2 regions of the Alcaligenes sp. RM2 genome follow, and region 1 is predicted to be linked to the other one. Evidence: predicted binding sites of a transcription regulator. Region 1 holds the regulator's gene; the other holds the start of a gene.
The links. The regulator HrcA, encoded in region 1, represses chaperone genes, less so after heat shock. The targets are predictions, from matches to a motif close to TTAGCACTCNNNNNNNNNGAGTGCTAA.
Positions count from the first base shown of each region.

Region 1 (15,011 bases):
TCAACGCCGCTTTCTTTCTTGAACTCGTCGATGATGTAGTCGATGATGCGCTTGTCAAAGTCTTCGCCACCCAGGAAGGTGTCACCGTTGGTGGAGAGCACTTCAAATTGCTTCTCACCGTCGATATCGGCGATTTCGATGATGGACACGTCAAACGTACCGCCACCCAAGTCGTATACAGCGATCTTGCGATCACCCTTGTCAGCCTTGTCCAGACCAAAAGCCAAAGCTGCGGCGGTAGGCTCGTTGATGATGCGCTTGACTTCCAGACCGGCAATGCGGCCTGCATCCTTGGTTGCCTGACGCTGGCTGTCGTTAAAGTAAGCAGGCACGGTAATCACGGCCTCGGTTACTTCTTCGCCCAGGTAGTCTTCGGCAGTTTTCTTCATTTTGCGCAAGATGTCGGCGGACACTTGCTGAGGTGCCATCTTCTTGCCTTGAGCTTCCACCCATGCGTCGCCGTTGTCGGCGGCAGTGATGGTGTAAGGCACGTGCTCGATGTCTGTCTGAACTGCCTTTTCAGTGAACTTACGACCGATCAAGCGCTTGACAGCGAAGATAGTGTTGGTGGGGTTGGTGACAGCCTGGCGTTTGGCAGGAGCGCCAACCAGGATTTCGCCATCCTGCATGTAAGCCACGATGGAAGGGGTCGTACGACCGCCTTCGGCATTTTCGATAATACGAACCTGGTCGCCATCCAACACCGATACACAGCTATTGGTGGTTCCAAGGTCAATACCAATGATTTTGCCCATGATTTTTTACCTGACTAAAAGATTGATTGCGAAAGCAAATTATTTGATGAAATGCATATGGGGAACTCTGCGTGCATTTCAAGAGCAATGGCCTTATTTTTTTACTGTGCAAGCGGCTGATCCGAAAAAGCAGTCAAAAACGCCTTAATTCCGAACAGCCTGCGCGCACAGACAGGCTGGCTCTATTACTTGGGGGCCGACACCATCACCAAGGCCGGACGCAGCACGCGATCCGAAATGGTGTAGCCCTTTTGCAGCAACTGAGCCACTGCGCCTTCTTCAAACTCCGAAGGTACGGCCGAAATGGCTTGGTGCAGGTGCGGATCAAACTTGTCACCGGCTTGTGGAGCCACTTCTTTCAGGTTGTTGCGCTCAAAAGCCTTGTTCAGTTGACGCAAGGTAGTTTCCACGCCTTCTTTCCAGGCGTCCGTGCTTTGCTCGGTCTGGGCCAGAGCCGCTTCCAGGCTGTCACGCACGGGAATCAGGCTTTCAGCAAAGGACTCGGTGCCGAACTTGCGGGCTTTAGAGACATCATCCTCCGCACGGCGGCGAATGTTTTCCACCTCGGCCTTGGCACGCAGCAGCTGGTCGTAGTACTGCGACACTTTTTCCTGGGCCTGAGCCAACTCGGTGGCCAGATCAGCCGAACTTTCTTCGGGCTGCTGAGCCAAAATCTCTGGCTGCTCGTGCTCGGGGGTGCCCTGTTGTGCCTGTTCAGGCGTGTTTTCCGTCACTTCCCCGTCCAGAGGCTTATTGGGATCGGCATGTGTAGCCATTCGATGTATCTCCACTACAGAATTCGTTGATCGCATAAAAATGGGGGCATCTGCCCCCAGTTCAAGACCCGCCTGCATATTTTGCTGGCCAGCCCCTTGGAAAACGTCCAATACCGCTATCCGGCTGGCACCAGACGGCTGGGCAGCCAGCCTCCCAGATGCTGCACGGCCAGCCGTCCCAGGCCCTCAATCCATTGCGGATCGTCATTCAGGCAAGGTATGTAATGGAACTCGCGGCCACCTTCTTCCAGGAAAGCGTCGCGGCATTCCACCTGGATTTCTTCCAGCGTCTCCAGACAATCGGCCAGAAAACCGGGGCAGACGGCATCCACACGCCCCACCCCCTGCTTGCCCCATTCGCGCAAGGTGGGCTCGGTATAGGGTTCCAGCCAGCGCTGCGCGCCAAAGCGACTTTGAAATGCCATATGCACTTCTACGGCAGGCTCATCCAGCGCCGCACGCAAGGCATCCGCCGTTTCACGGCAGTCACGGTAATAAGGGTCGCCCAGTTCCACGCAGCGGCGCGGCAAGCCGTGAAAGCTCAATAGCAGACGCTCTGGCTTGCCATGTTCATCCCAGTAGCGGCGTATCTGTGCCGCCAGCGGGCCAATGTAGTCCGGGTGCGTATGGTAACGCTTGAGGAAGCGCAGCTCAGGTTGATTGCGCTGTTTTCCAAGGTGCTCCGCCACGCAATCCACCGCCGTAGCCGTGGTGCTGGCTGCATACTGCGGGTACAGGGGCAAGCTCAAGATTCGTTCGCAACCCGCTGCTTTCAATTTATCCAGACCACTGGCAATGGACGGGTTGCCATAACGCATACCCAGCTCCACCTTCACATCATGGCCTTGCGATTGCAGCAGCTCTTGCAGGCCATCGGCCTGTGCCTGGCTGTAGACCAGCAAGGGCGCGCCCTGTGGCAACCAGATATCCTTGTAGCGCGGTGCCAGCTTGCTGGGGCGGCGAGGCAAGATGAACAGACGCAGAATAATCTGCCAGAGCGGCTGAGGGATTTCAATGACACGGGGATCAGACAGGAATTCCCCCAGGTAGCGGCGAATGGACGCAGCATCGGGCTGGTCCGGCGTGCCCAGATTGACCAGCAAGATACCGATGGGCCCGGCCTCGCGTACCGGAGCCTGATCATTGAACATATCGGCGTCCTGCGCTTCGGGCAAATAAGGAGAAGCAAACAACTTGGGCATGATGATTAGTACGTTAGACAGCCTGATTGCCTTCAGCCCAACAACAGACTGAAGGTCCAGACCTTAACTGGCAGAGTGATGGCTCAGGGCATTGGACAATAGCCGGGCCGTAATGTCCACGATAGGAATCACACGATCATACGCCATCCGCGATGGCCCGATCACACCCAGCGTCCCCACGACCTTGCCATCCACGCCATACGGCGCCGTAATGACGGACACATCATCCAAAGGCAAAAGCTGCGAATCCCCACCGATATAAATTTGCACGCCATCGGCCTGACTGGAGACATCGAGCAAGTGCAGCAGATCGGTTTTCTTCTCGAACAAGGAAAACAGACGGCGCAAACGATCCATGTCCGCCACCATCTCGGTCACGTTCAAAAGCTTGCTTTCACCGGCGATGACCACAGCTTCTTCGCTATCGGGCTGATGGCTGCCCACATCCACCGCCTGTTGCATCAGACGCGAAATATCCGCCTGCAAGGAGCTGAGCTCCTGTGACAAGGCCAGCTTGACCGACTCGAAGGACATGCCCGAGAAATGCTGATTGAAAAAGTTGCTGGCCTCGACCAGCTCCTGCTCCAGATAGTCGCGCGGCACAAACAGGATGCGGTTTTGCACATCACCATCCGGCGTGACGATAATCAGCAACACCCGTTTGTCAGACAGACGAATAAATTCAATTTGCCTGAAGGTCTGGGCTTTTTTCGGCGCCAGCACCACACCGGCAAACTGCGACAGATTCGACAGCAAGGAAGCGGCAGAACTAACGGCCCGGTTGGGTTCGTCAAAAGGCAGGTACTGGCTAAGATTACGTGCATCGGGCCGCTCGAAACGCTCGGCAGCCAGGAGGCGATCCACAAACAGGCGATAGCCTTTGGGCGTAGGAATGCGCCCCGCCGAGGTGTGGGGGCTATGAATCAGGCCCAGGCCTTCCAGCTCGGCCATCACATTACGAATCGTGGCCGGGGAAAAATCAAAAATGGTCGATAAGGTACGGGACCCTACCGGCTGACCATCGGCGATGTAACGCTCGATCAGCACCTTCAACAAGGCATTTGCTCTGTCATCCATGTCGCGTACGTCACTTAAAAACACCAGCTCTGCATGATAAAGGGGAGAATCTTACAGCCAAGCCTAGAGTGGCAACTCTATAATCCACTGATCGCCATTATTTCATCAATCATAAGGTTTTCGCCCCATGCATTTCAAAACGGTTGCCATTGTTGGCAGATACCAGGACTCCGGCTTGGATGCGCCCATCCGATCGCTGGCTAAAACCCTGGTCAACACTGGTTGCTCGGTGCTGCTTGAGGCCACAACCGCCCAGAATGCCGGTATTACCGAATTCCCCATCGGCGATTATGCCCAAATTGGCGAGCGCGCCGATCTGGCTATCGTGATGGGCGGGGATGGCACCATGATAGGCGCTGCGCGCGAATTAGCCCACAGCAAGGTTCCCCTGATCGGGATCAACCACGGCCGCCTGGGCTTCATTACCGACATTCCCCTGGATGACGCCAACGACGCCTTGCTGCGCGTGCTGAAAGGCGAATACGACATTGAAGAGCGCTCCATGCTGGAAGGCCGCGTGGTGCGTGACGGGCAAGTGCTGTATTCAGGCGTGGCCCTGAACGATGTGGTCATCAACCGTGCCGGGCGCGGCGGCATGATCGAGCTGCGTGTCGAGCTTGACGGCGTATTCATGTACCGCCAGCGCTCCGACGGCCTGATCATCTCCACCCCCACGGGCTCCACGGCCTATGCGCTGGCGGCTAGTGGTCCCTTGCTGCACCCTTCCCTGAAGGCATTTTTGCTGGTCCCCGTTGCTCCGCAAACCCTGTCGCACCGCCCTATCGTGCTACCCGACACAGGCACCCTGAACTTGACCATTACGGCCCTGGGCCGGGTGGAATCGGGTGGCAGCGTGCACTTTGACATGCAAACCTGGTCGGACTGTCAGCAGGGAGACCGCATCGACGTGCGTCGCTCCCAGGACACCATTCGCTTTATCCATCCCAAGGGCTACAGCTTTTTTTCCACCCTGCGTCAGAAGCTGGGCTGGAATCACATCCCTTTGCCTAACGACGAAAACGAATAAACCCCTATGCTCCGTACCCTGCACGTTCGAGACTTTGTGATCGTGGATCAAGCCACGATTGATTTCGACTCCGGCTTCACGGTTTTTTCCGGAGAGACCGGCGCTGGTAAATCCATTCTGATTGACGCGCTCTCCCTGGTGCTGGGGGCACGCGGCGATGCCAAAGCCATCCGCGAGGGCTGTCCGCGCACTGAAGTCAGCGCGCACTTCGATTGTGAACAAGACATTCAAAGCTGGCTGAGCGAGCGTGACTTCGATGTCGCGGACGAGTTGATCTTGCGTCGACTGATCGACCAGCAAGGTCGCAACCGCAGCTACATCAATGGTAGCGCAGCCACCTTGACGCAGTTGCGCGAGCTGGGTGAATTGCTGGTGGATATTCACGGTCAGCACGCTCATCAAAGCCTGATGAACCCTCAAAGCCAATACGATCTGCTCGACAGCCAAGGCGGCCATTTACCCCTGGCGCGCCAAGTGGCGCAGTCCTGGCAGCAATTGAGCCAGGCACGCAAAGCCGTCGAACAGGCCAGTCAAAGTGCTGAGCAGGGCAAACGAGAGCAGGAGCGTCTTGAGTGGCAGATCAACGAGCTGTCCAGCCTGAATCTGCGTGCTGGTGAATGGGACCAGTTGCAACAAGAACACACCCGCCTGTCCCATGCCCAGGCCTTGATTGACGGCAGTGCCTTGGCCCTGACGGCTCTGGATGGCGAGGAAACCTCGGTACAGCAACTGCTGGGCAAAGCGAGCCACGAAATGAGCGCCCTGCTGCGTCATGACCCAGGCCTGCAAGCGATTGTGGATGCCTTGGAGTCGGCACAAATTGCCGTCACCGAAGCAGCTTCGGACTTGAACAGTTATCTAAGCGATATGGAGCTGGACCCCGAACGTCTGGCGCAGGCAGAAGAACGGGTTTCTGCCATTTTCAGTGCCGCACGCAAGCTGAAAGTGGAGCCCGAAGAACTGCCCAGCCTGCTGGAAACCTGGCAGGAACAGTTGGCACAGCTGCAACAGTCTTTTGATCTGGAAGCCCTGCAAGCCAAGGCTCAGCAGGCTGAAAAGCAGTACCAGGAGCTAAGTAGCAAGCTAAGTGCCGCAAGACGCAAAACCAGTGTGCAACTGAGCAAACAGGTCAGCCAGGCGATGCAGTCCATGGCCATGCAAGGCGGTCGCTTCGAGGTCGCCCTGACCGCTTGCGCGCCCCAGGTTCACGGCGCAGAGCAGGTGGAGTTTCTGGTGGCTGGTCACGAAGGGGTAACACCACGCCCGCTGGCCAAAGTGGCCTCGGGTGGTGAGCTGGCCCGAATTTCATTGGCACTGTCTGTTATCGCCAGCCAGGCAGCGCGCGTGCCTACCCTGATTTTTGACGAGGTGGATACGGGTGTCGGTGGCGCGGTGGCCGAAGTGGTGGGACGCTTGCTGCAAGAGTTGGGGGCACGTCATCAGGTCTTGTGTGTGACCCACCTGCCCCAAGTGGCCGCTTGCGGCAACCATCATTTGAAGGTCGAGAAAACGACCGAGCAAGGTCAGACCTTTTCCTCTATCCGTCCTTTGACGCAAGACGAACGCGTGGACGAAATCGCCCGCATGCTGGGTGGTCTGGAAATTACGCAAACAACGCGTGAACATGCGCGGGAAATGCTGGCACGTCAGCGTTAAGCAATTTTGAAACGCAAGCTAAACCACCAGCGCCGAAGCAGCTGGTGGTTTTTTTGTATCCAATCGTGAGGCCCTGTGATCCGGATCTGATTGTTCTTTGAATTTTCAGGATGCCGCCCTGGCTATCCTGCCCCCAATCATCAGATCCCGCACCGGCGGACCCTCTACAAAGGGATTAACTGCGCAAAGTAGGCTTGGCCTGCTTGCCTGCTTCCGAGCACTTGGGGCAAATGCCGTACAGCAGCATGGTATGGCTCTCCAGCACAAAACCGTGGTCTTTGGCGACCTGGTGCTGGCGGGCTTCGATATTGCTGTCGGTAAACTCTTCCACAACGCCACAATTGGTGCAGATCAGGTGATCGTGGTGATCGCCATCATTCAGTTCAAAGACGGCTTTGCCGCCGTCAAACTGGCTGCGCACCAAAATGCCGGCTTGCTCGAACTGGGTCAATACACGGTAAACCGTGGCCAAACCAATATCGACTTCTTCGGCAATAAGCAGGCGGTATACGTCTTCAGCGCTCAGGTGGCGTTGACCGTCCTGGTCGGAGCGGCGAAAAATATCCAGAATCTTCAGGCGCGGAAAAGTCGCCTTAAGCCCCATGTTCTTCAGTTCATTTTGATCGTTCATGGCTAAATTATCGCATCTTGATGGGGATGGATCTCAAGTCCGTCCTGGTTGAAAACCAGCTCGTCTTGAGGCGGTTCAATGCGCAATTCATGCGCTTTTTCCTAAACCCTTATATGATAACGATTTTATTCCTACTGGGGCATTTCGTGCAGAAGAAGGCCAATTCATTCACTCCTGTCATCCGCGCCATACTCGCAGCCAGCCTGGCTGCCGCCGCCCTGAGCGCCTGCGGATCCTCTAAATGGGGCTTCCCATACCGCGCCGACATTCAGCAGGGGAACTGGATCACTGCCGAGCAAGTGGCCCGCCTGCAATCGGGGATGACACGCGAACAGGTTCGTTACCTGCTGGGTTCGCCCACCTTGCAAGACATTTTCCACGCCGACCGTTGGGACTACCCTTACCTGAACAAGCCTGGCTACGGCAAGAGCGAGCAGCGCACCTTTACCGTCTGGTTTGAAGGCGACACTCTGGTTCGCTGGGAAGGCGACGAGCAACCTGACCGCCAACCCTTCGAGCGCAGCGACACAGGCAAGAAACACACCCCGCCCCCCGCTGATGCCGACCAAGCCGCCCCAACGCCCAGCGTGAGCGGCAACCAGCCTACGCTTTAAGCTTTACGTTAAGGACACAGGATACATGCGCATTGCCATTGCTGGCGCAGACGGCCGTATGGGCCGTATGCTGATTGAAGCTGTTTTGAACAGTACTGACCTGACACTGGCCGCGGCCTTGGACCACAGCGGCTCCAAAGCCATTGGTCAGGACGCAGGAGCCTTTCTGGGTAAAGACACAGGTATCAAAGTCACGGACGACCTGAACGCCCTGGCCCAGGCAGATTGCCTGATCGACTTCACCCGCCCTGAAGGCACCATGGCCCATCTGGACGCCTGCATGCAGCACGGCACCCGTCTGGTCATTGGCACTACCGGTTTTTCCGAAGCAGAGAAACAACAGATTCTGGCGGCTGGTCGCGAGATTGCCATTGTCTTCGCCCCGAACATGAGCGTAGGCGTCAATGCCACCCTGAAGTTGATTGAAATGGCGGCTGCCTTGCTGAACCAGGGCTACGACGCCGAGGTGTTTGAGGCCCACCACCGCAACAAGGTGGATGCGCCATCGGGGACAGCTCTGGCTATGGGCGAAGCCATTGCCAAAACCTGGGGTGAATCCCTGAACGATGTAGCCGACTGGGCCCGCCACGGCCACACCGGTGCCCGTCAGGATGGCCGCATTGGTTTCTCCGTCGTCCGTGGTGGCGATATTGTGGGCGACCACACCGTGTTTTTCTGCGGCGAAGGCGAGCGCATCGAAATCTCGCACCGCTCCAGCAGCCGTGCTGGCTATGCCAACGGCAGCCTGCGTGCAGCCCGTTTCCTGGGCGATAAAAACACTGGCCTGTACAACATGCAAGACGTGCTGGGCCTGTAAGTTCCTGACTTGCAAACGCTCTGACCAAAAGCCGGCTTTCGAGCCGGCTTTTTTTATCTTCGCTTAACAGATCCTCCTCCTGTTGGCTACTTTCCGAAAGTGGCTACGCTGGATTGATCTGACCAGCACCTATCCCTTTGCCTGTGCCCCTGCCCTTTACCTTCTTTTGTCCTTTACCTGTCCCTTCATCTCCTGCCCCAGCCTGGGTCCAGTGTGTCCCGTCCTGCCCCCTCCCGCCTCGCCTCACCGCAAAAAAAAAGCAGCTCCAAGCCCGCCAGTGAAACTGCACAGCCAGTCCTGAGCCTGGCCTGAAAACTGCTCAACCCAGCGCTACAGCGGCTTCACCCCTTAAGTCGCCCCCTTGCCACATTTCCTCCCCCCTGTTTTCCCTGCTTGACGCAGAAAAAAATATCACTAATATGTTAGTTGGATATTCAAAGAATGAACCTTTTCCGCAGGAGACAACCGACATGATGAGCGAACGCCAACGCAAGTTCCGAGAGGACTACAAATCCAACATCAGCCCCGCCTACAACGGCATTGTTCACGTGGTAGTGACCTATATCGTGGGCTTGGCAGCGATTTACTACAGCATCACCCAGCTAGGCCCGGTAGGTTGGGAATGGCTGATTGTGATCCCCGTTTTTCTGGCGGGTAATTTTGTTGAATGGGCCATGCACCGTTATGTGATGCACCGACGCATCAACATCATTGGCTTGCGGGAAATCTACGAACGCCACACCCGCCAGCATCACCAGTACTTCACCGACAACGCAGCCACAATTGATTCCAGCAAGGAGTTCCGGATTGTGTTTTTCCCCTGGCGCGTTCTGGCCACGTTGGGGGTAGGCGGCGGGATTCTGGGCTGGCTGGCCGCAACCATCATCAACCCCAATGCAGGCTATTTTGTATTCATGACCATGGTGGCACAGTACCTGGTGTACGAGGCCTTTCACTACTGCTGCCATGTGCATGAGAACAGCTTTGTGCGCAATATGCCCTTCATCAACACCATTCGCCGCCACCATACCGCCCACCACAATCAGGGCATCATGATGAAGTACAACATGAACCTGACGTTCCCGATTGCAGACTGGGCCATGGGCACTACGGATCTGCGTCGCGGTCTGCTTGGCCACCTGTTCAATGGCTATAGCGAAAAGCACGTCAAGGAAGAGCTCAAGCCCATTATTCGCCGTTTCCGTTTTGAAGATACTGGCGACACCACGGACGGCCCGGCCTTGAAAAAAGAAGAGGCCCACGCCCTGGAGCGTGGCCTGGCCAGCTAAGGCCCTGCCTGTCCTTACAAGCTGGAAATCAGGGTCGTGCGGGCGAGTTCTTCGATGTAGTCCATCAAGAGATCCAGGCTTTGACCGGCCTGGTCCATATCGCCCCCGGCAATGGACATCGCCAAGTTGGCATGCAGTCTGCCCATCTGCGTTAAATCCGGATTTTGCTGATAGTGGCAGAACCAGAAACGACGGGATAGCCCATGTGTCAGACGCATCGCTGCCTCGGCAAACTCATTGCGAGCCGCCTCGATTTCCAGCTCATTCAACCGTCGATCTGCCCGGATAAAACTGACTTCATCGTTCTGGGTGGCTGCTTCCAGGAAAGCATCATGCAAGCTCTTGAATTGCTCGCGTTGATCGCGTGTCGCCCGTTTGGCCGCACTACGGCAGATCAGACGCTCGATCTCCCGTCGCGTCTCGATCAGGCGCAGTTGCTTGGGCATGTCCAGCTCTGGAATCAACAGCCCACGCTGCGGCAAGACCAGCATCAAATGTTCGCGTGCCAGACGTTGAATGGCCTCCCGAATCGGCGTGCGGCCAATCTCGAACATCTGGCTCAAGGTCAGCTCGGACACGATGCTGCCCGGCGGCAGCTTCAGGGTAATGATGGCTTCTTCCAAACGCTCGTAAGCAATGTCTGTGAGCTTGGGCTTGGGTTCCGTCAAGGCCTTGATGTCCAGCACCTCATCTTGAGCCTGCCCTTTTCCCGCTACCTTCCGCTTGCTTGTAACCATGCTGACCCTGCCTTTAAAACGCAGCGTTTGCTGCTGACACCCAAACTCTGACGCCTGCTCTGGCGCTGCAAGTACAAGGCCGGAACTGGGCAACAGCCTCATATCTTAGTTGTATTTATCTACTCCAGGAAGCCACATGAGCATTGCCTGCGATTCAAAACAAACCACCATCATTGCCGTGCATGGGATTCAGGGCACCCATCGCAGCTGGCTGCCAGTGGTCAACGCCAGCTCGAATTTGATGTCCTGGCACACCCCGGACTTGCGAGGCCGAGGCAATACCTTTCGCGGCTCCAGCCAGGTAGATTACGGGCTGGACGGCTTTGTGCAGGATCTACGCGCCAGCATTCAAGCCTTGCCTGAACACACGCCCTATGTCCTGGCAGGCTGGAGCCTGGGCGTCTCGGTGGTGCTGCAAACCTGTCTGACTTTACTGGACGAACAGGCCCCACTGCCTCAAGCCCTGCTGTTGTTATCGGGCACAGCCAGCCTGAACCGGACTCAATGGTTCAAGGCCCAGGACACGCCTGCCTTGCTGCAAGAAATTGCAGAACGGGAACAGCGCCTGGGCCTGCTGGAGGCCGCAGGTCATCTAGATGTGGCCTGGACCTGGCTGGCTAATCGGCACCACGACCTGTATGCGCAACTTCCCCGTATTTCCATCCCCTCTTTGATCATCCACGGCGAGCAGGATCAGGACTGTCCCATTGAGCACGCCCACCGGTTGGCGCAGGCACTGCCACAAGCCACCTTGCACAGCCTGCCTGATGCGGGCCACAGCATTCTGGGCTCGCACACTGAACTGATCGCCTCATTGATAGAACCCTTCTGCTCTCTACACACCGCAAGGACTGCCGTATGAACACACACGTTTTCTTTTGCCCACCACCCCGCACCCTGATGGGACGCGGCTGCCGCCATGAACTACCTGCCTTGATTGCCCACCTGGGCTGGCGTCGCGGCTTATTGATTACCGACCGTTTTTTCACCATTCAAACCACCTGGGTTCAGGACCACATCGCCGCCTGTAGAGAACAGGGAATTGAGCTTGTGGTTTTTGATGGTGGCGAGCCAGATCCTTCCACTACCTTATGTGATCAGGCCACGCTGCAAGTACGTGCTCACCTGGCCGATCACCCTATCGATTTCGTATTGGCGTTGGGCGGCGGAAGCAATATAGATCTGGCTAAAGCCCTGTGTCTGACCGTCCCCACCGGGGAGCCCATACGCACCTACAGCGGGACCTGGCCCGCCCACACCAAGCCCTTGCCCTTGATCGCCCTGCCCACCACCTCCGGCACGGGATCAGAAGCAACACCGGGAGCCATTCTGGTCGACCCCGACAATGCCACCAAAATTGCCGTCATGGGCAATGCACTGCGTCCCGCCATTGCGGTCATCGACCCGGAACTCAGCGATAGCTGCCCACCCCGCGTCACTGCCGACGCCGGTATCGATGCCCTGACCCACGCGATTGAATCCTTTATGACGCAGGATGCCAGCCTGTTTGATCGTGGTGGCAGCCCCGACCCTGGCTATAGTGGCCGATCCAGCCTGACCATGATGTTCGCACGCGAGTCCATACGCCTGTGCGGCCAGTACATGCTGCGAACCTATCGCGACGGCACCGACACTGAAGCCCGTGATGGCATGGCCAGCGCCAGCTACTATGCCGCCCTGTCCTACGGCACGGCAGGTCTGAATGCGGTACACGGCATAGCCTACGCACTGGCAGGTTTGACGCATCAATCTCACGGCACCACCAATGCCGTGCTGCTGCCCTACGTTCTGGACGAACTGCGTGAAACTCGCGCCTCGGAATTGCTGGAAGTCGCCCAACTACTGGGCATGCCAACCGGCAAGCCGGAAGATACCTTACTGGCCCTGCCTGCCTATGTGCGGTCGCTGGTCGAACAACTGGACACCCCCTCTGACCTGAGCCAATGCGGCGTACAAGAGCATCAGCTGGAGCGCCTGTTGAGCGACGCCCTGCAAGTGACTCGTCTTGCCAAAGCCTTCCCGGTTGCTGACTGCACCAGCGCCTATCAACGCATTATTCAACACGCTTTTGAGGGCTCTTTAGCCGGAGCACTAACCCACAATTAATTAGCCAGCTAAGTACATACCATTATTTAATCTTAAAATAGATACCACTAGTATCCATGTAATATATTAGTAGAAGAAAAAAGGCCTGCCATGGCCTGACGGCAGGTCACCTATACATAAAACCCGCCACAAGAGCGGACCTACAGGAGACACCAATGACAGCCGTATCCCCCAATGTGGCCAATCGCCTGGAGCGATTACCCATGACACGCTATCAACGCATGCTGTTCGGTATTATCGCGACCGCCTGGTTCTTTGACTCCATGGACCTGGGCATCATGACTTTTGTTTTAGGTTCCATCAAAGTAGAAATGGGGCTCAGCACCGCGCAAGCGGGGATGCTGGCCAGCTCCAGCTTTTTAGGCATGTTTTTGGGTGCTGCCATTGCGGGCATGCTGGCAGACAAGTACGGGCGCAAACCTGTCTTTCAATGGAGCATGATTTTTTGGGGTGTAGGAAGCCTGGCCTGTGGCCTGTCCCAAAACGTCGAGCAGTTGATGGCGTTCCGGGTGCTGCTGGGGTTTGGCATGGGAATGGAATTTCCCATCGGCCTGGCCATGGTTTCGGAGATCGTGCCCGCTAAAAGTCGCGGTCGGTACATCGCGATTCTGGAAGGCTTCTGGCCGCTGGGCTTTATCAGCGCCGGGATTCTGACCTACCTGAGCCTGGACTATATAGGCTGGCGCGGGATCTTCATTGCCCTGTCTATCCCCGCCCTGTTTGTGTTTGTGATCCGCCGTTGGGTTCCTGAGTCCCCCCGCTGGCTGGAAGAAGCAGGCCATAACGACCGCGCCGAACAAGTCACCACGGCCTTTGAACATAAAGTTATTCAGGCCAACGGCGGCCAGGCCCTGCCCTCTCCCCTGCCTCCCACCCCTTGCGAGAAGTTGAAACGTGGCGCGCTGTTTGCCCAACTTTGGCAAGGCCAATACGCCCGCCGCACCTTGATGCTGTGGATGCTGTGGTTCTTCTCCTTGCTGGGCTACTACGGTCTGACTACCTGGCTGAGCGCACTGCTACAACAAGCCGGGTATGAAGTCACCAAGTCCGTTACCTACACCATCTATATTTCCCTGGCCGGTATTCCAGGCTTCATCTTCTCGGCCTGGTTGCTGGAGAAATGGGGACGCAAGGCAACCATGGTCTTGATGCTATTCGGTAGCGCCGGCTGTGCCTTTATTTATGGCCATGTCGCCACCAGCCAAGCACCTGTGGCCCAATTGATTGGCGCCGGTTTGTGCATGCAGTTCTTCATGTTTGGCATGTGGTCGGTTTTGTATGCCTACACCCCCGAGCTGTACCCCACGCGGACACGCAGCACAGGCGCAGGTTTTGCCTCTTCCATTGGCCGACTGGGTTCCTTGTTCGGACCGCTGCTGGTGGGCTTTATCCTGCCCTGGACCGGTCATGCAGGCGTTTTCACCTTGGGGGCTATTTCCTTTTCTATTGCAGCGTTGGTGGTGATTGCATTGGGGGTGGAAACCAAGGGACGTTCGCTGGAGGAAGTTTCGGCTTAAGAGACTGATTCAATTGATGATTAGTTAACTTAATGCTCAATAAAAAACCCGTGTCAGCCTATGTCGCTGACACGGGTTTTTAGCTTATGAATGGCCAAACTCAATTCCCAGTGCCGCTCAGAAACAAAACGAACTGAACGCGCCCCTCCCCAGTTGCTCAAGCCCGCCACAAGCAGATAAACCACTATTCAAAGCAAGGGTTTGGGCAAGCCAAACTCGATATCAAAACCCCTATTTTTATGCGCCATAAATCTGCGCAAAGCGCTGTTTATTCAAGAATAAGTCCGCAAGCTAAAATCCCGTCTGGCATTTCAAAATATATATAATTTGAAATGCCAAACATAACTAAAATCAAATACGAAACCCGACGCGCGCAAACCGGAGACGCTAAATGAGTATTCCCTCCTCCTCTGATGACACTTTGCTGGCCACCCAGGCGTTTCAGGCATTTCGTCATTTATTGGCTACAGGGCAGGTACGCGCGGGGCAGATGGTGTCGATGGCGGAGCTGATGAAATTAAGCGACTTCCCTCTGGCCCCAGTGCGTGAAGCCGTCAAACGCGCTGCGGCTGCCGGGCTGGTGTCCATCCTGCCCAAGCGGGGAGTGCTGGTTCTGGAGGCAACCACGGAAGCGCTACGGGAATGCTTTCAGCTGCGCTGTGTCTTTGATCAGGAGGGGGCCAGGATACTGGCTAGCTGTGCCAAGCAGCCCGCATTGGAGAGTTTGCGGGACAAGCACGAGAAGATTCTGGAGCAGGCACAAAGCGGCCTTGTTACCACCGCTTTGCAGATTCAGGCCATGGAAGT
Region 1 is NZ_JBRFIO010000001.1:183,819-198,829, reverse strand. Features, by position in the region: gene dnaK (molecular chaperone DnaK) at 1-755, opposite strand, end outside; gene grpE (nucleotide exchange factor GrpE) at 941-1,531, opposite strand; gene hemH (ferrochelatase) at 1,648-2,733, opposite strand; gene hrcA (heat-inducible transcriptional repressor HrcA) at 2,797-3,810, opposite strand; gene ACU6HM_RS00870 (NAD kinase) at 3,938-4,837, shown strand; gene recN (DNA repair protein RecN) at 4,844-6,493, shown strand; gene fur (ferric iron uptake transcriptional regulator) at 6,669-7,124, opposite strand; gene ACU6HM_RS00855 (outer membrane protein assembly factor BamE) at 7,238-7,738, shown strand; gene dapB (4-hydroxy-tetrahydrodipicolinate reductase) at 7,764-8,555, shown strand; gene ACU6HM_RS00845 (sterol desaturase family protein) at 9,026-9,844, shown strand; gene ACU6HM_RS00840 (GntR family transcriptional regulator) at 9,859-10,581, opposite strand; gene ACU6HM_RS00835 (alpha/beta fold hydrolase) at 10,718-11,443, shown strand; gene ACU6HM_RS00830 (iron-containing alcohol dehydrogenase) at 11,440-12,687, shown strand; gene ACU6HM_RS00825 (MFS transporter) at 12,843-14,204, shown strand; gene ACU6HM_RS00820 (GntR family transcriptional regulator) at 14,596-15,011, shown strand, end outside.

Region 2 (15,011 bases), on a different contig from region 1:
GCAAGGTCACCACAAACAGCAAGGCCACCAGGCCGATCTGCATCCAGGTGATTTCAGCCATCAGGCGTGGAATCAGCATGGCGGCAAACAAGAAGATCAGGGAGTTGGCCAGAAAACCCATCTGAGTCCAGGAGCTGCTCAAAAGCTCGAAGGTCGCAGGCGACATGCGAGTGCGGCCTGTCGAGCCCACCACCAGGCCGGAAATGACCGTGGCGACCACACCGGAGACGCCCAGATAGTGCTCGGATACAAAAAAGGCCAGGTACGCCAAGGCAATGGTCAGCGTGACTTCAGCAGCCGGCCAACCGCGCAAGAGCACGAACAGGCCGCTGGCCAGACGACCCATCAAGAAACCCGCGACACCACCGCCCAGAAAACTGAACAGGAAGCTGCCCAACACCTTGCTGCCACTTAATTCCCCACCCCCCGTCAGGACTGCCAACAGCACGGAGTACAAGGCAATGGAAGCCGCATCGTTAAACAGAGCCTCGCCTTCCACCAAGGTAGACAAGCGTTTGGGTGCGCCCACTTCACGGAAAATGCCCACCACGGCCACAGGGTCCGTCGTGGCCACAATCGCGCCCAACATCAAACAGACCACCAGACCATAAGACGAAGCCGCGTTCAAGGCGTAGCCAACGGCAAAGGTACAGACCACTACGGCCACGATGGCCATCATCAAGATGGCGCCGATATCGTCGAGCAGGCGGCGCAAGTTCATGGCCAGCGAAGTCTCGAACAGCAGGATGGGCAGGAAAGCGTAGAGAAAGGTCTCGGAGGAGATGTCAAAGGCCTGCAAGGTATCCAGGAAGTCGGACACCATCTTGGGCGCCCAGGCGTGCAGGTGTAGCAAAATGCCCAGCGCAAAGCCGATCAAGGCCAGAAGTACGGAGTACGGCAGTCGCAAGCGTCCAGCCAAAGGCGGCATAAAGGCAACCAGCCCCAGCAGGCCTGCCAACCCAAAAACAAACTGCCCAATCTGCATCGCGACATCCTTTGTCATCGGCATTGAGTCGATCGGCATGTACATACGCATTCAGGCATGGGCAGGCCAGATCGGCACGGAAAATCCCCCCGCTTTCCGCATGAATCAGAATAGCGCCTTTTTCCGGACACACAGCCGCCGAATTATCTTTTTCTCGCAAAATTTACGTTTTTTGGCCTATGGACCCGCATTCAGAAACACAAATGGACGGTGATACGGCGGCAAGCCAAAATCTGCGCCAGCGCAAGTTCACGTCTGACATAACTCGTTATACTTTCGCATCATGAATTTCCCGCGCACCTTCCTCGCTGCGACTCACTGGCCCCATCGTCTGGGCCTGTGCTTGTTGTTGCTGGCTGTGGTGCTGCGCGGCATGGTCCCTGCGGGCTATATGCCCAAGCAGACAGATCAGGGGTATGCGCTGGCCTTCTGTCTACCTTCAGGACAAAGCCTTCCCCCTGAAATGATTCAGCACTGGGCGGCCTTGTTAGGCGAGGACGCCACGCCCCATTCGGACGAGGCTACCACCAGCGCCACCTGTCCGTTCTGCGTCATGCTGCAAGCCGCATTGACGCCCGCGCCGATTGCTATCGTCACGCCTTTGAGCCTGGGCCAGTTTCGGCCCTTGCTGCTTCCCCCTCTTAGCCCCGCTCTGGCGCAGGCCTTTATTCGTGGCCCGCCTGTGGGGCAACGCGCCCCACCCTCTCTTCTTCCTGCCTGATTCCCCGCGTTCGGCTCTGCCGCCACGCCTTTTCTCCTTTGTTGCCATCGCCCAAGCGGGTTTGCCGCTGGACGACGGCTGCTCTTCGGAATTTAGTCATGAAGAAATTAATAAACCCCGGCCTGATCAGCGCCGGTGTGCTGGCCTGCGTGCCTTCTATTGCCCTGGCCCAATCCACCGTTATTGAACAACTCAGCCCTATCGTAGTGACCGGAGTGGCTCCTGAATCCCCTTTGCAGTTCAGCACCAACCCCAAACTGCCCCGCCTGCCCTTGCCTGCCAGCGACGGCACGGACTACTTGAAAACCATTCCTGGCTTTGCGGCCATTCGTAATGGCGGCAGCAACGGGGACCCGGTGCTGCGCGGCATGTTTGGCTCGCGTCTGAATGTGCTGACCAATGGCAGCTCCATGCCCGGTGCCTGCCCGTCACGCATGGATGCGCCGACCTCCTACATTTCGCCCCAATCCTTTGATGAACTGACCATCATCAAGGGCCCTCAAAGCGTGCGCTGGGGCCCGGGTGCTTCTGCCGGAACGGTACGCTTCGAGCGCAAAGCGCCCGGCTTTACCGAGAACGACGCCACGCTGGACGCCAGTATTCTGGGCGGTTCGGCTGGCCGTCACGCAGGCAATGTGGACTTTGCGGCTGGCAATGCCTCTTACTATGCCCGCCTGACTGCCAATCAAGATCGCGCTCAGGACTACAAGGACGGTGATGGCGAACGTGTGCCCTCGCGCTGGAAGAAATGGAATACGGACGTCGCCATTGGCCTGACGCCGGATGCCGATACCTTGCTGGAGCTCAGTGCAGGCACAGGCGACGGCTATGCCCGCTATGCTGGTCGTGGCATGGATGGCACAAAATTCAAGCGTGAAACCTTGGGTCTGCGTTTCAAGAAGGATATGCACGAAGGCGTGCTGCGCAATGTAGAGGCCCAGCTCTACTACAACTACGCCGATCACGTGATGGACAACTACGGGCTGCGCACCTTCAAACCGGGAGGAGGCATGTCCATGCCTATGGCCTCCAATGTGGACCGCCTGACCTGGGGTGGCCGTCTAAGCATGGACTGGGCCTTGAGCGAGGACCTGACCTTGACCACAGGTGCCGATTTGATGCGCAGCCGCCATCGCAAACGCAGTGGCATGGGCATGCAGGACTACCGCGATCAGGATTGGGTGAAAGATGCCGAGTTCGACAATATTGGTCTGTTCACCGAAGCCCGTTGGGACCTGAACGACGCCAGCCGTTTGATTGGTGGCGCACGTCTGGATTGGGCCAGTGCCCGCGACCTGCGACCCAGCCTGGGCAGTGGCATGATGAGCAAGCCCAACCCCGGTGCGAACGAGCGCCGTAGAGAAACCCTGCCCAGTGCCTTCCTGCGTATCGAGCATGATCTGGATTCCCTGCCCTTGAGCCTGTACGCCGGTATTGGTCATGTGCAGCGCATGCCGGACTACTGGGAGCTGATTTCCCCGGCCAGCGGCCCGCAAGGCAGCGCCAGTGCCTTCCTGGGCATTCAGCCTGAAAAGACCACACAGCTGGATTTTGGTGCTCAGTACAAGGATGAAACGGTCTCGGCCTGGGCCTCTGCCTATATTGGCCAGATCCAGGATTACATCCTGTTCGACTACCTGCCCGGTGGCATGATGGGCATGAAAACCCAGGCCAGAAACGTCAAGGCCCGCATCATGGGTGGCGAATTGGGTGCGGACTGGAAAGCGACGCCCAACTGGACTTTGGGCGGCAGCCTGGCCTACGCCTGGGGCCGTAACAGTACGGATGGCCGAGCCCTGCCGCAAATGCCCCCGCTCGATCTGCGCCTGACAGCGGATTATGTGCAAGGCCCCTGGTCTGCCGGCGGTGTCTGGCGCATTGTAGCCAAGCAAAATCGCTATTCGCAGGGACAAGGGAATGTGGTGGGTTACGACTTCGGGCCTACAGGTGGTTTCAGTACCTTGTCGCTGTATGGCGGCTACAAGATCAACCGCAATCTGTCCCTGACTGCCGGTGTGGATAATGTGTTCGACAAGACTTACGGCGAACACCTGAATCTGGCCGGGAACAGTGGTTTTGGTTTTGGCGCAGCAAGCCGCTTTAATGATCCTGGCCGCACCGTCTGGCTGCGTGCCGCGTTGACCTTCTGATCGATTTTGCCTACTGGGTCGGGCTGACTCGGCAGGCAAAACAGCTGAAAAATCAGGACAAAAAAAAGGGACACCTAGCTGGTGTCCCGTAAACATCCGCTTCAAAAGGGAGGGGAAGAGGAGAAGCCGAAGCGGATGCGCAAATGCCGAATTGCATAGGTGGCAAAAATCAGCAAATGTATTGTTTAGTCCGCGAAAATCAGCTTAAGTTCTTCGGATTCCCCCGAAAAGTTGTAACTCTTTAAAACGACTCAAGCCGCAGGCGCCAAGGCGACGCGCAGCTTCTTGAACGCCGCCACTTCGATCTGACGGATACGCTCTGCCGACACGCCGAATTCGGCGGCCAGATCGTGCAAGGTGGCACCGCCATCGTCCTGCAACCAGCGGGCGCGCACAATGCGCTGCGAACGCTCGTCCAGCGTGTCGATCGCTTCTTCCAGGCCGCTGCCTTCCAGCATATCCTGGGCACGACGCTCCAGCACGCGTGTGGGTTCCTCGTGTCCTTCATCGGACAGGTAGGAGATAGGCGCGAAATTGTCATCGTCGTCGTTGGCCGGGGCTTCCAGGGCCATATCGTGACCGGACAGACGCACTTCCATCTCGCTGACGTCCTGAGGACGCACATCGAGTTCACGTGCAATCGCGTCTACCTGGGCCGTATCCAGCGTTTGACCGTCCGGACGCATGCGGCGCAGATTGAAAAACAGTTTGCGTTGGGCCTTGGTGGTGGCCACTTTCACCATGCGCCAGTTGCGCACGACATATTCGTGGATCTCGGCCTTGATCCAGTGCACGGCAAAGGACACCAGACGTACACCGCGATCGGGGTCAAAGCGTTTGACGGCCTTCATCAGGCCCACGTTACCTTCCTGAATCAGGTCGGCATGCGGCAAGCCGTAACCCAGGTACTGGCGGGCAATGGAGACCACCAGACGCAGGTGCGACAAAATCAGTTCACGCGCAGCATCCAGGTCATCCTGGTCGCGCAGGCGCTGACCCAGCTCGGTTTCGCGTTCGGCGCTGAGCATGGGCAGGCGGTTAACAGCAGAAATATACGCTTCGATCGTCCCCAGTGCGCCTGGATTAGACACGGCGGCGACGAGTTCATTACCAGACGTCAGGGCCAAAGCGTTCGCTTGTTGTGTCATGGAAAATCCTTCAAAAGTCAGCCGGCGAGAGCACTAAACAAGGCTCTCAAACCGCAGAAAACGTATTTCAACAATCATTGAGTTTAGCACTCGATGGTCTGGAGTGCTAAAAATTTCGAGTACAGGAATAAGAGCGTCGCAGCAAGAAAAAGTTCACTACTTGAGGGAAAACTGCGGCAAATCGGTGGGCAGGACGCCACAAACAGGCAAAAAACCGTGGCTGCCTGAGAGTAACGCTTTAACGCCCACCTGAAAATAACAAAGTGCGACCTTGTTTATCCAGCGATCACAGTCGCTCGGCGTGGAAATTCAGATGGTCCTGAATGAAGGTCGAGATGAAATAGTAGCCGTGGTCATAGCCGTCGTGACGGCGCAGGGTCAAAGGCTGTTTGGCCTGCTCGCACGCCTGCTCGAATACTTCCGGATACAGTTGTTCGGCCAGAAAGGCATCGCTCAAGCCCTGGTCCACCAAGATACCGGCAGGATACGGCGTACTGGTCTTGGCCATCAGGGCACTGGCGTCGTGTTGTTCCCAAGCCTGGCGATCCTGACCCAAATAGGCACCAAAGGCCTTTTCGCCCCAAGGGCAGCGGGTCGGCGCCGCAATGGGCGCAAAGGCCGACACGGAGCGGTACTTGCCAGGGTGGCGCAAAGCCAGCGTCAAGGCACCGTGCCCGCCCATGGAGTGACCAAAGATACCGACACGGCGGGCGTCGCCGGGCAAGATGGTCGTGACCAGATCAAACAGCTCCTGGGTCACATAGCTTTCCATGCGGTAATTCTTGCTCCAGCCGGGCTCAGTGGCATCCAGATAGAAACCGGCACCGGTTCCCAGATCCCAGCCATCGTCCTCCCCGTCCACGCCAGCACCACGCGGGCTGGTATCAGGAGTGACCAGCATGATGCCGTGCTCGGCAGCGTAACGCTGGGCACCGGCCTTGATCATGAAGGTTTCTTCCGTGCAGGTCAGGCCGGCCAGAAAAAACAGCACAGGCACACGGCCTTGCCCGATAGCCTCTGCCAGGCTGGCAGCCCCTTTCTGAGCGCTGGCCTGTAGTTGCGGCGGCATGTACACAGAAAAACGCATGGGCAGGCCAATTGTCTGCGAAGCGTGTTGGTAGTAGCGCTGCCAACCATTAAAACAGCGGTGTTCGTTGAGCAGTTCCAGTGTCTGAGTCATAGCCCCCTCGTGTTCTCAATTGCAGATCCGGCCCAAAGCCCGTGGCACGCCCAAGGGCAGCATACGAGCTCTGAAACCGGGATAAAGAGTGCAGGCGACTGCCTGCGCCCTTCTCAAGCGACGTCTATCAGTACATCACCACCGAACGGATGGATTTACCGGCATTCATCAGGTCAAAGCCTTCGTTGATGCGCTCCAGCGGCAAGGTGTGGGTGATCAGATCGTCGATATTGATCTTGCCATCCATGTACCAGTCCACAATGGTCGGGACGTCGGTACGGCCACGAGCGCCACCAAAGGCAGAGCCCTTCCATTCGCGACCTGTGACCAGCTGGAACGGTCGGGTGGAGATTTCGGCACCGGCTTCGGCCACACCAATAATGATGGACTGGCCCCAGCCGCGGTGGCAGCACTCCAGTGCCTGACGCATCACCTTGGTGTTGCCGATACATTCGAAGGAGTAATCCGCGCCGCCGTCAGTCAGTTGAATAATGTGGTCGACCACGTTTTCAACCTCATTGGGGTTCACGAAATCGGTCATGCCAAACTGGCGAGCCATGGCTTCGCGCTCGGGGTTGATGTCCACTCCGATGATCTTGCCAGCGCCGACCATCTTGGCGCCCTGGATCACGTTCAGGCCAATACCGCCCAAACCGAACACCACCACGTTAGCGCCCGCTTCCACCTTGGCGGTGAACAGCACAGCGCCCAAACCGGTAGTCACGCCACAGCCGATGTAGCACACCTTGTCGAAAGGTGCGTCGTTACGAATCTTGGCCAAGGCAATTTCCGGCACCACGATGTGGTTAGCGAAAGTCGATGTGCCCATGTAGTGGTGCACTGGCTTGCCGCCAATGGAGAAACGCGAGGTGCCATCGGGCATCAGGCCCTTGCCCTGAGTCGAACGGATCGCGGTACACAGGTTGGTCTTGCGCGACAGGCAGGATTTGCACTGGCGGCACTCGGGTGTGTACAGAGGGATCACGTGATCGCCGGGACGCAGGCTAGTCACGCCAGCACCTACATCCAGCACCACGCCTGCACCTTCATGGCCCAGAATCGCTGGGAACAAACCTTCTGGATCAGCACCGGACAAGGTGTAGTAATCGGTATGGCAAATGCCCGTCGCCTTGATTTCGACCAGCACTTCGCCCGCTTTGGGACCTGCCAGATCGACCTCTTCAATCGTTAGCGGAGCGCCCGCTTTCCAGGCAACAGCTGCACGTGTTTTCATGTGGTCCACCCTCCGGGTAAAAGTAATTATGGTTACGGCAAACTCGGTCCTTCGGGACCAAACTCTTAAAGTATAGAGAGTATTTTATAAGGCGCTGCCCGGCTGGCGGCACCTTGTATGGGTAAAGACCCGTACAAATCACCTGGCAGGCATCAATACAAGGACGATTTACCCGTCAGCAGCACGCCCAGGCGCAACATGCCATAAGCCAGATAATCGCCCAGTCGACTGAACAAACCCAGCCGCTGATACTGCTCCGGGTAGACGCGCGCTGCATTATGCTCGATCTCGTACTCCAGCTTGGCCTGCAGGTCCTGGGTGAAAGGCACATCCTGAATCAGCACATTAGCCTCGCGCGCCAACAGCAGACTGAACGGGTCCAGATTGGACGAGCCCACCATGGAGTAATCGTCGATAACGGCGACTTTAGCGTGTAAATAGCTGGCCTTGTACTCGTACAGTTCGATGCCATGATCCAGCAACTTCCCGTACATGAATCTACAGGCCCGATATTGCAGGAAGTATTCGGCATGGCCTTGCAGCAACAAACGCACCCGCACGCCTCGTTCCGCCGTCTGTTCGATACGGCGACGCAAGGTACGGCCCGGAAAGAAATAGGCATTGGCCAGCACCACCTGCTCCTGCGCTTTGCCGAGCAAGTGCAGATACGCCTGCTCAATCTGCTGCCGATGGCGCACATTGTCCCGCAGCAGCAAGCAGGCCCGTACTCCTTCAAAAACCTGCCCGGCCTGCTCCGCCTTCTTGCGCGCCTGACGCCGCTTGCGCCATTCACGCCACAGGGTAAAGCGCTGGGTGAAGCTGTCCCAATCCTTGCGTCTGCGCCAGGCCATGCGCAGCCATAAAGCCTGCTGAGCACGCACCATATCGTCGACAATGGGCCCTTCGCAGCGTACAGCAAAATCAAAGCGCGGCCTGCCCTGTCCATTGATCAGGGGCACCTCATCAAAGTCGTCCAGAATATTGATGCCCCCCACAAATCCAATGCGCTCATCGACCACCAGCATTTTCCGGTGCAGTCTGCGCAAACGTCGCAAGGACAAGCGCGGTTCGCGCCACCCTTGGGGTTTGGGGCGATAAATCCGGTAGCGGGCACGCATGGCCTTCAACTGTTCGGCAATCTGCAAGGCATGCACATCACTGCCAAAGCCATCAATCACCACACGTACGCGTACACCCCGCTCACAGGCTCGTCGCAAGGCGTCCAGAACGCTGTGACCGCTGTCATCCAGGTTGAAGATATAGGTTTCCAGATGCAGACGCTTTTTCGCCTGATCGATAGCTTCGCAAATGGCCGGAAAGAACTCCTGGCCGTTTTGCAGCAAGGTGATTTGATTACCTTCGTGCCATAGTGGATCGCGCTTCAGACTCGGCATGCTTGCTAGGCCTATGCGTTAAGAAACCACTGAACGCCCCTTTACGGCAGCTCCAGCTCGGTCAGGATGGGGGCATGGTCGGACAACTGTTTCCAGGGGTCTCCCACCAGTACACGGGCATTACGCACTGCAAAACCACGCTGGTAGACGCGATCCAGACGTAGCCAGGGAAATGCCGCGGGGAAGGTACGAGGCGGTGGCGTCATGCGTGCGGCACCGTTCACGCCCAGCTGAATGCCTTGATCCGGCACGACCAGCCCGCTTTTGCGCATGGTACGCAGCCATTTGATGGGCTGACGCAGTCGGAAACGGTTATCGGCCTGACCACGAGGCGAGAACGAAAATACCTCGTACAGATTCAGCTGCTGCACAAAGATGGGTGCCAGGCGGTTATTCCAGTCGTTGAAGTCGCCTGCAATCAGCAAGGGCTCGTCCGCAGGGACAATGCGCTTGATGCGATCGAGCAAGGCCTGAACCTGACGAACTCGGCCGCTGTTGAACAATCCCAGGTGCACCACAATGCAATGCACCGGACGGCCATCGACATCAATGACGGCATGAAGCAAACCGCGCTGCTCCATACGATGGTCGGAAATGTCCTGGTTTTCGTACTGCAGAATGGGAAAGCGCGACAGCAAGGCGTTGCCGTGGTCCGTATGAGGGCGAACCACGTTGCAGCCGTAAGCCGTATTCATGCGCAAGGCAGCGGCCAGGGATTCGTGCTGGGCGTCCAGACTGCCTTGCAGCTGGTTACGCCCCTGCACTTCCTGCAAGAACAACAAGTCGGGAGACAGGCCGTAAAGTCCCAGGCGCAGATCCGCCAAAGACTCCCGTTTGCCCGAAGCCGAGCGGCCTTTGTGAATGTTGTAGCTAACTACCCGAATCACTGACACGCCGTCCCCCGTTCTGACTTACTTGTTTTCAACAGCCCGCAGACGAATATGCAACTCGCGCAGCTGCTGCTCGTCCACAGCCGATGGGGCCTGGGTGAGCAGACACTGAGCACGCTGTGTCTTGGGGAAAGCAATCACGTCACGGATCGAATCGGCACCGGCCATCAGGGTGACCAGACGATCCAGACCCATAGCCAGACCACCGTGTGGAGGTGCGCCGTATTGCAGCGCATCCAGCAGGAAGCCGAACTTCAGTTGTGCTTCTTCAGGGCCGATCTTCAAGGCATTGAACACTTTGCTTTGAACGTCAGCACGGTGGATACGGACCGAGCCGCCACCCACTTCCCAACCGTTCAGCACCATGTCGTAAGCCTTGGCAAAGGCCTTGCCGGGATCTGTTTCCAGCAGGTCTTCGTGGCCGTCTTTGGGGCTGGTGAAGGGGTGGTGAGCTGCAAAGTAGCGGTTTTCGCCCTCGTCGTATTCGAACATGGGGAAGTCCACCACCCACAGGGGTTTCCAACCTTCTTCAACCAGACCGTTCGCCTTACCGAATTCGCTGTGACCAATCTTGATACGCAGGGCACCAATCGCATCGTTCACGATCTTGGCCTTGTCAGCACCAAAGAAGATCAGGTCGCCGTTCTGGGCGCCCGTGCGCTCCATCACCTGTTTCAGAACCTCAACATTGATGTTCTTGACGATAGGCGACTGCAGACCTTCAGGGATTGAGGTCACATCGTTGACCTTGATGTAAGCCAGCCCCTTGGCACCGTAGATGCCGACGAACTTGGTGTATGCGTCGATTTCGCTACGTGGCATGGCGCCACCACCAGGAATGCGCAGAGCAACCACGCGGCAGGAGGGGTCGTTGGCCGGTGCGGAGAAGACCTTGAAGTCCACTTCACGCATCAGGTCGGCCACGTCCACGAACTCCAGCTTGACGCGCAGGTCAGGCTTGTCCGAACCGTAGCGCTGCATGGCCTCAGTCCAGCTCATGGTGGGGAACTTGGGCAGTTCCACGTTTTGCACAGTGCGGAAAATGTGCGTGACCATGCCTTCAAAAATATCGCGAATCTGCTCTTCGTTCAGGAAAGAGGTTTCGCAGTCGATCTGGGTAAATTCAGGCTGGCGGTCAGCACGCAAGTCTTCGTCGCGGAAGCACTTGGTGATCTGGTAGTAACGGTCAAAGCCCGACACCATCAGCATCTGCTTGAACAGCTGGGGCGACTGGGGCAATGCAAAGAATTCGCCTGCGTTCACACGCGAGGGAACCAGGTAGTCGCGAGCGCCTTCAGGGGTGCTCTTGGTCAACATGGGGGTTTCAATATCAATGAAACCCAGGTCGTCCAGGTAGCGACGGGATTGCATGGCCACTTTGTAGCGCAGCATCAGGTTGTTCTGCATCTGCGGACGGCGCAAATCCAGCACACGGTGCGTCAGACGCGTGGTTTCGGACAGATTGTCATCATCCAGCTGGAAAGCAGGCGTGACCGAAGCGTTCAGGATTTCGATTTCGTCGCAAACGATTTCAATCTCGCCCGAACGCAGATCAGGATTGACCGTGCCTTCAGGACGAGCCTGAACGCGGCCGGTAATGCGCAGGCAGTACTCATTACGGATACGTTCGGCCACTTCAAAGGCCTGAACGTTGTCAGGGTTGACGACAACCTGCGCCAGACCCTCACGGTCGCGCAGATCAATGAAAATCACACCCCCGTGGTCGCGGCGACGATGTACCCAGCCAAACAAATTGACCGTCTGGCCCAGGTATTCTTTGGAAACCTCGCCGGTATAACACGTACGCATCTAGGATGACTCCGAAATAGTAAAAACTGCAAATTGGAAAATTCAGGTTCCAGCCAAGGGGGGTGTCCCTTTGGGACCCTCCGGCTGGTCAGAAACAGGGGGCAAAGCGATCGGCTCGGTAGGGCTGACCACTCCCATGGATACGATGTATTTAAGCGCCGCATCCACTGTCATGTCGAGCTTGTGTACATCCGCCCGAGGCATCATCAGGAAAAAACCGGAAGTCGGGTTGGGCGTGGTGGGCACGTAGACGCTGACAAAGTCCTCTCCCAGAATCTGCGCCACTTGTCCGCCCGGCGTGCCGGTCAAAAAGGCAATGGTCCAGGAACCGGCCCTGGGATACTGCACCAGAACGGCCTCGCGAAACGCCTGACCATCGGGTGCCAACACCGTATCACTGACTTGTTTGACGGAATTATAAATGGAACGCACCAAAGGAATACGCCCAAGTAGCAATTCCCAACGATCCACAACGGCACGGCCCAGGTAATTGGCCGCCAGCAAACCCGTACCAAACAAGACAGCCAGCACCAGCACAATTCTAAAGCCGGGAATCCGCAGGCCGAACAGGGCCTGCGAAGACAGAAACTCCGGCACTACGCTCTCCAGCGTTTCGATCAGCAAGGTCAGCACCCAGACGGTGATGACCAAGGGCACCCAGATGAGCAGGCCAGTGACGAAATAACGCTTGAAGGGGCGCATAAGAAATGGTGTTAGCTGGACGATGAGGAAGAAGGTGTCGTCGCAGGCGCGGGTGTGGACGTAGCGCCACTGTCCGCGGGCTTGCTGCCACCCTGGTTACGAAAATCCGTTACATACCAGCCCGTACCCTTGAGCTGGAATCCGGCCGCCGTTACCTGTTTGGTAAAGGTAGGCTGGTTACATTCTGGACAAACCTCCAAAACGGGGTCCGACATTTTTTGCAGCACATCTTTTTCGTATTGGCACGAGCTGCATTTATACGCATAGATAGGCACGACTCACCCTAACAAAAAGCCGAAACAAACTTCGAGATACAAATAAGTAGGGTCGAAACCAGCAAATTCAAGCCGGAGACCCGTTCAATCAGCAACCGCAAAGGGTTCCCAGGGGCGCTTCTGCCGTGATTTTAGCCCTTTTGGCGTTCAATCGCACTGAACTTCGCCCCGGCCAGACAGGCCGCCCCTGGCGGCCATCCGGTTCAGATCAAAAACAGGCAGGCTGCGACCAAGGTTGGCACCATGGCACTGAGCAGCAAACGCAGAGGCGAGATCGCACCATCCGGGAAGCTGCCTTTCAGAATGGAGAAGCCGGCGGGGTTGGGCGCGTTGGCAATCACGGTCAGACCACCGCCCGTAACCGCACCGGCCACCAGCATATAGCGCCAGATATCCGAGGTGCCTTCCACCAGAGAGCCCAGATAGGTCAGTGCCGCGTTATCCGTTACTGCCGTCAAGGCCGTCGCCCCCCAGAACAGCACGGTGGGCGACAAGCCGCCCAGCAGATCCTGCAGCCACCACTTCTGCAGACCGCCCAGGACCACCAGACCGGCCAGGAAGAAACCGACCATCAGGCCTTCACGCACCAGCAAGGGGTTCTGGTAATGCTTGTAGGAGTGGGCATAGCCAATAAACAGCATCAGCAGAGCCATGAACACAATGGGGTGATGCGCGCCCAGCACAATCGCCACCAGGAAAGCCACGTGAATGGCCATGACGGTAATGGGCACCGGGCGCTGCGCTTGTTTTGCTTCAGGCATACCCTGCCCCATTTCCATCAAGGCTTTACGGCAAACCAGGGTGACCAGGGTGGCATTGATCAGGACGGCCATCACAGCACGCCAACCAAAATGCGTCGCCATAAAGGCGGTGTCCCAGCCAAAGGTACTGGCCACCATCAAGACCGGAGGGGCTGCATAGGCAGTCAGCACGCCACCAATAGAGACGTTCACAAACAGCACGCCCACGGTCAAATACTTGAAACCGGCATGGCCTTGATGACGGAAATAGGCTTTGTGCAACAGCAGCGCCGCCAACGTCATGGCAGCGGGCTCGGTAATCAGGGAACCGGCCAGAGGCACTACCGACATAGTGATGAAGTAGGTGGAGATCTTGTCAGACACGGGCACAGCACGCGCCAGCACCGCCACCGTCTTGTTCACCAGTTCCAGAATCGGGCGGCTGGCGGCAACTACCATGATCGCGAACACGAACATGGGTTCGGTGAAGTTGCGGGTTTCCAGATACTCGATAGCGGACTGCAAATCCACAAAAACGGCCATATAGGCCACCAGCACACAGGCCCAGACGCCAAACACGGCCTCGACCTCGGACAACATGTGCCACAGCCCTGAGTGGCTGCCGCCTTTATTGGCCAGGCGGGCAAATACCGGAACCGAGAAGGTGTGGACGATGGCAATGGCAAATAGCGCCGTTGCGACATACTCAAGAGGAGAGGCCATTCTTCAAACCTTTAAAGCTTTACGTAAATTGCTTGAACACGGATCAAGCCAGGCTGATCGTGCCAGCCAAAGCGGCCACCACCAGCAACACACCAACCCAGATGTTGGCACGGAAAAGGCGCAGGCCTCGTTCGGGATAGCGCACGTCAAACTGCCGCATCTGCCACAGCAGATGAATGCCGATGACGGCCATCACCATGTAATACAAAATCCGCTCGTTCAGCAGAAAACCGCCCACCAGCCAGCAGGCCATGGCGGCGATGTAAAAACCGCTGATCCAGGTTTTGCCTGCCTCGCGGAAACGCAGAGCCGTGGAGTGCAGGCCCAGCTTGGTATCGTCAGCCATGTCGATATAGGCATAGATGGAGTCGTAGCCCACCTGCCACAAAATCGCGCCCACCCACATCAGGATGGCGCCAAAAGGCACCATGTTCTGCGTATCGGACCAGGCCATCAACATGCCCCAGTTAAAGCAGATACCCAGAACCACTTGCGGCCAGTAGGTAAAGCGCTTGCACAGGGGGTAAATCATCACGATCGGGAACAGGGCCAGTGCCAGCCAACGGCTGTACTCATTGATAGCCAGCAGCAGCAAGGCACACACGGCCATCTGCGCCAGCACGAAGATCACCGCCTGACGCATGGTGATCTGGCCGCTGGTCAAGGGCCGGAAACGGGTACGTTCAACCTGATGGTCGAAGTTACGGTCCGCCATATCGTTAAAGCAGCAGCCAATACCGCGCATCAACAAGGCGCCCAGAGAAAAGATCACCAAACGCCACAGGGTAGGAATACCGTCCGCTGCCTGCACCAGAGCGGCCAGAGCGGGCAAGAGGGTCAGCCAGGTGCCCACAGGCCGATCCAGCCTACACAAACGGGCATACGGCCCCCAGGATGCTGGCAAATAGCGAGCCACCCAGTCATTGTTGGGGCGCATATCGGACAGATCAGGACGCGGGGAAGATTCCGAAGCGGATGGAGATGTCATAGAGGTAAAACCTAAATCCAGGCCTCAAGCCATAGACTGAAAACAGGCATACCCTCTGGCAGAGGGTATGCG
Region 2 is NZ_JBRFIO010000006.1:81,856-96,866, forward strand. Features, by position in the region: gene ACU6HM_RS17000 (cation:proton antiporter) at 1-985, opposite strand, end outside; gene ACU6HM_RS17005 (DUF2946 family protein) at 1,269-1,706, shown strand; gene ACU6HM_RS17010 (TonB-dependent copper receptor) at 1,805-3,856, shown strand; gene rpoH (RNA polymerase sigma factor RpoH) at 4,108-5,004, opposite strand; gene fghA (S-formylglutathione hydrolase) at 5,291-6,184, opposite strand; gene ACU6HM_RS17025 (S-(hydroxymethyl)glutathione dehydrogenase/class III alcohol dehydrogenase) at 6,312-7,418, opposite strand; gene clsB (cardiolipin synthase ClsB) at 7,571-8,812, opposite strand; gene ACU6HM_RS17035 (endonuclease/exonuclease/phosphatase family protein) at 8,854-9,705, opposite strand; gene aspS (aspartate--tRNA ligase) at 9,724-11,511, opposite strand; gene ACU6HM_RS17045 (DUF502 domain-containing protein) at 11,554-12,213, opposite strand; gene ACU6HM_RS17050 (FmdB family zinc ribbon protein) at 12,225-12,428, opposite strand; gene ACU6HM_RS17055 (putative Na+/H+ antiporter) at 12,692-13,951, opposite strand; gene ubiA (4-hydroxybenzoate octaprenyltransferase) at 13,995-14,939, opposite strand.
Region 2: a site for HrcA is predicted at 5,088-5,114, ahead of rpoH (RNA polymerase sigma factor RpoH). Genes of this name have one in related genera too.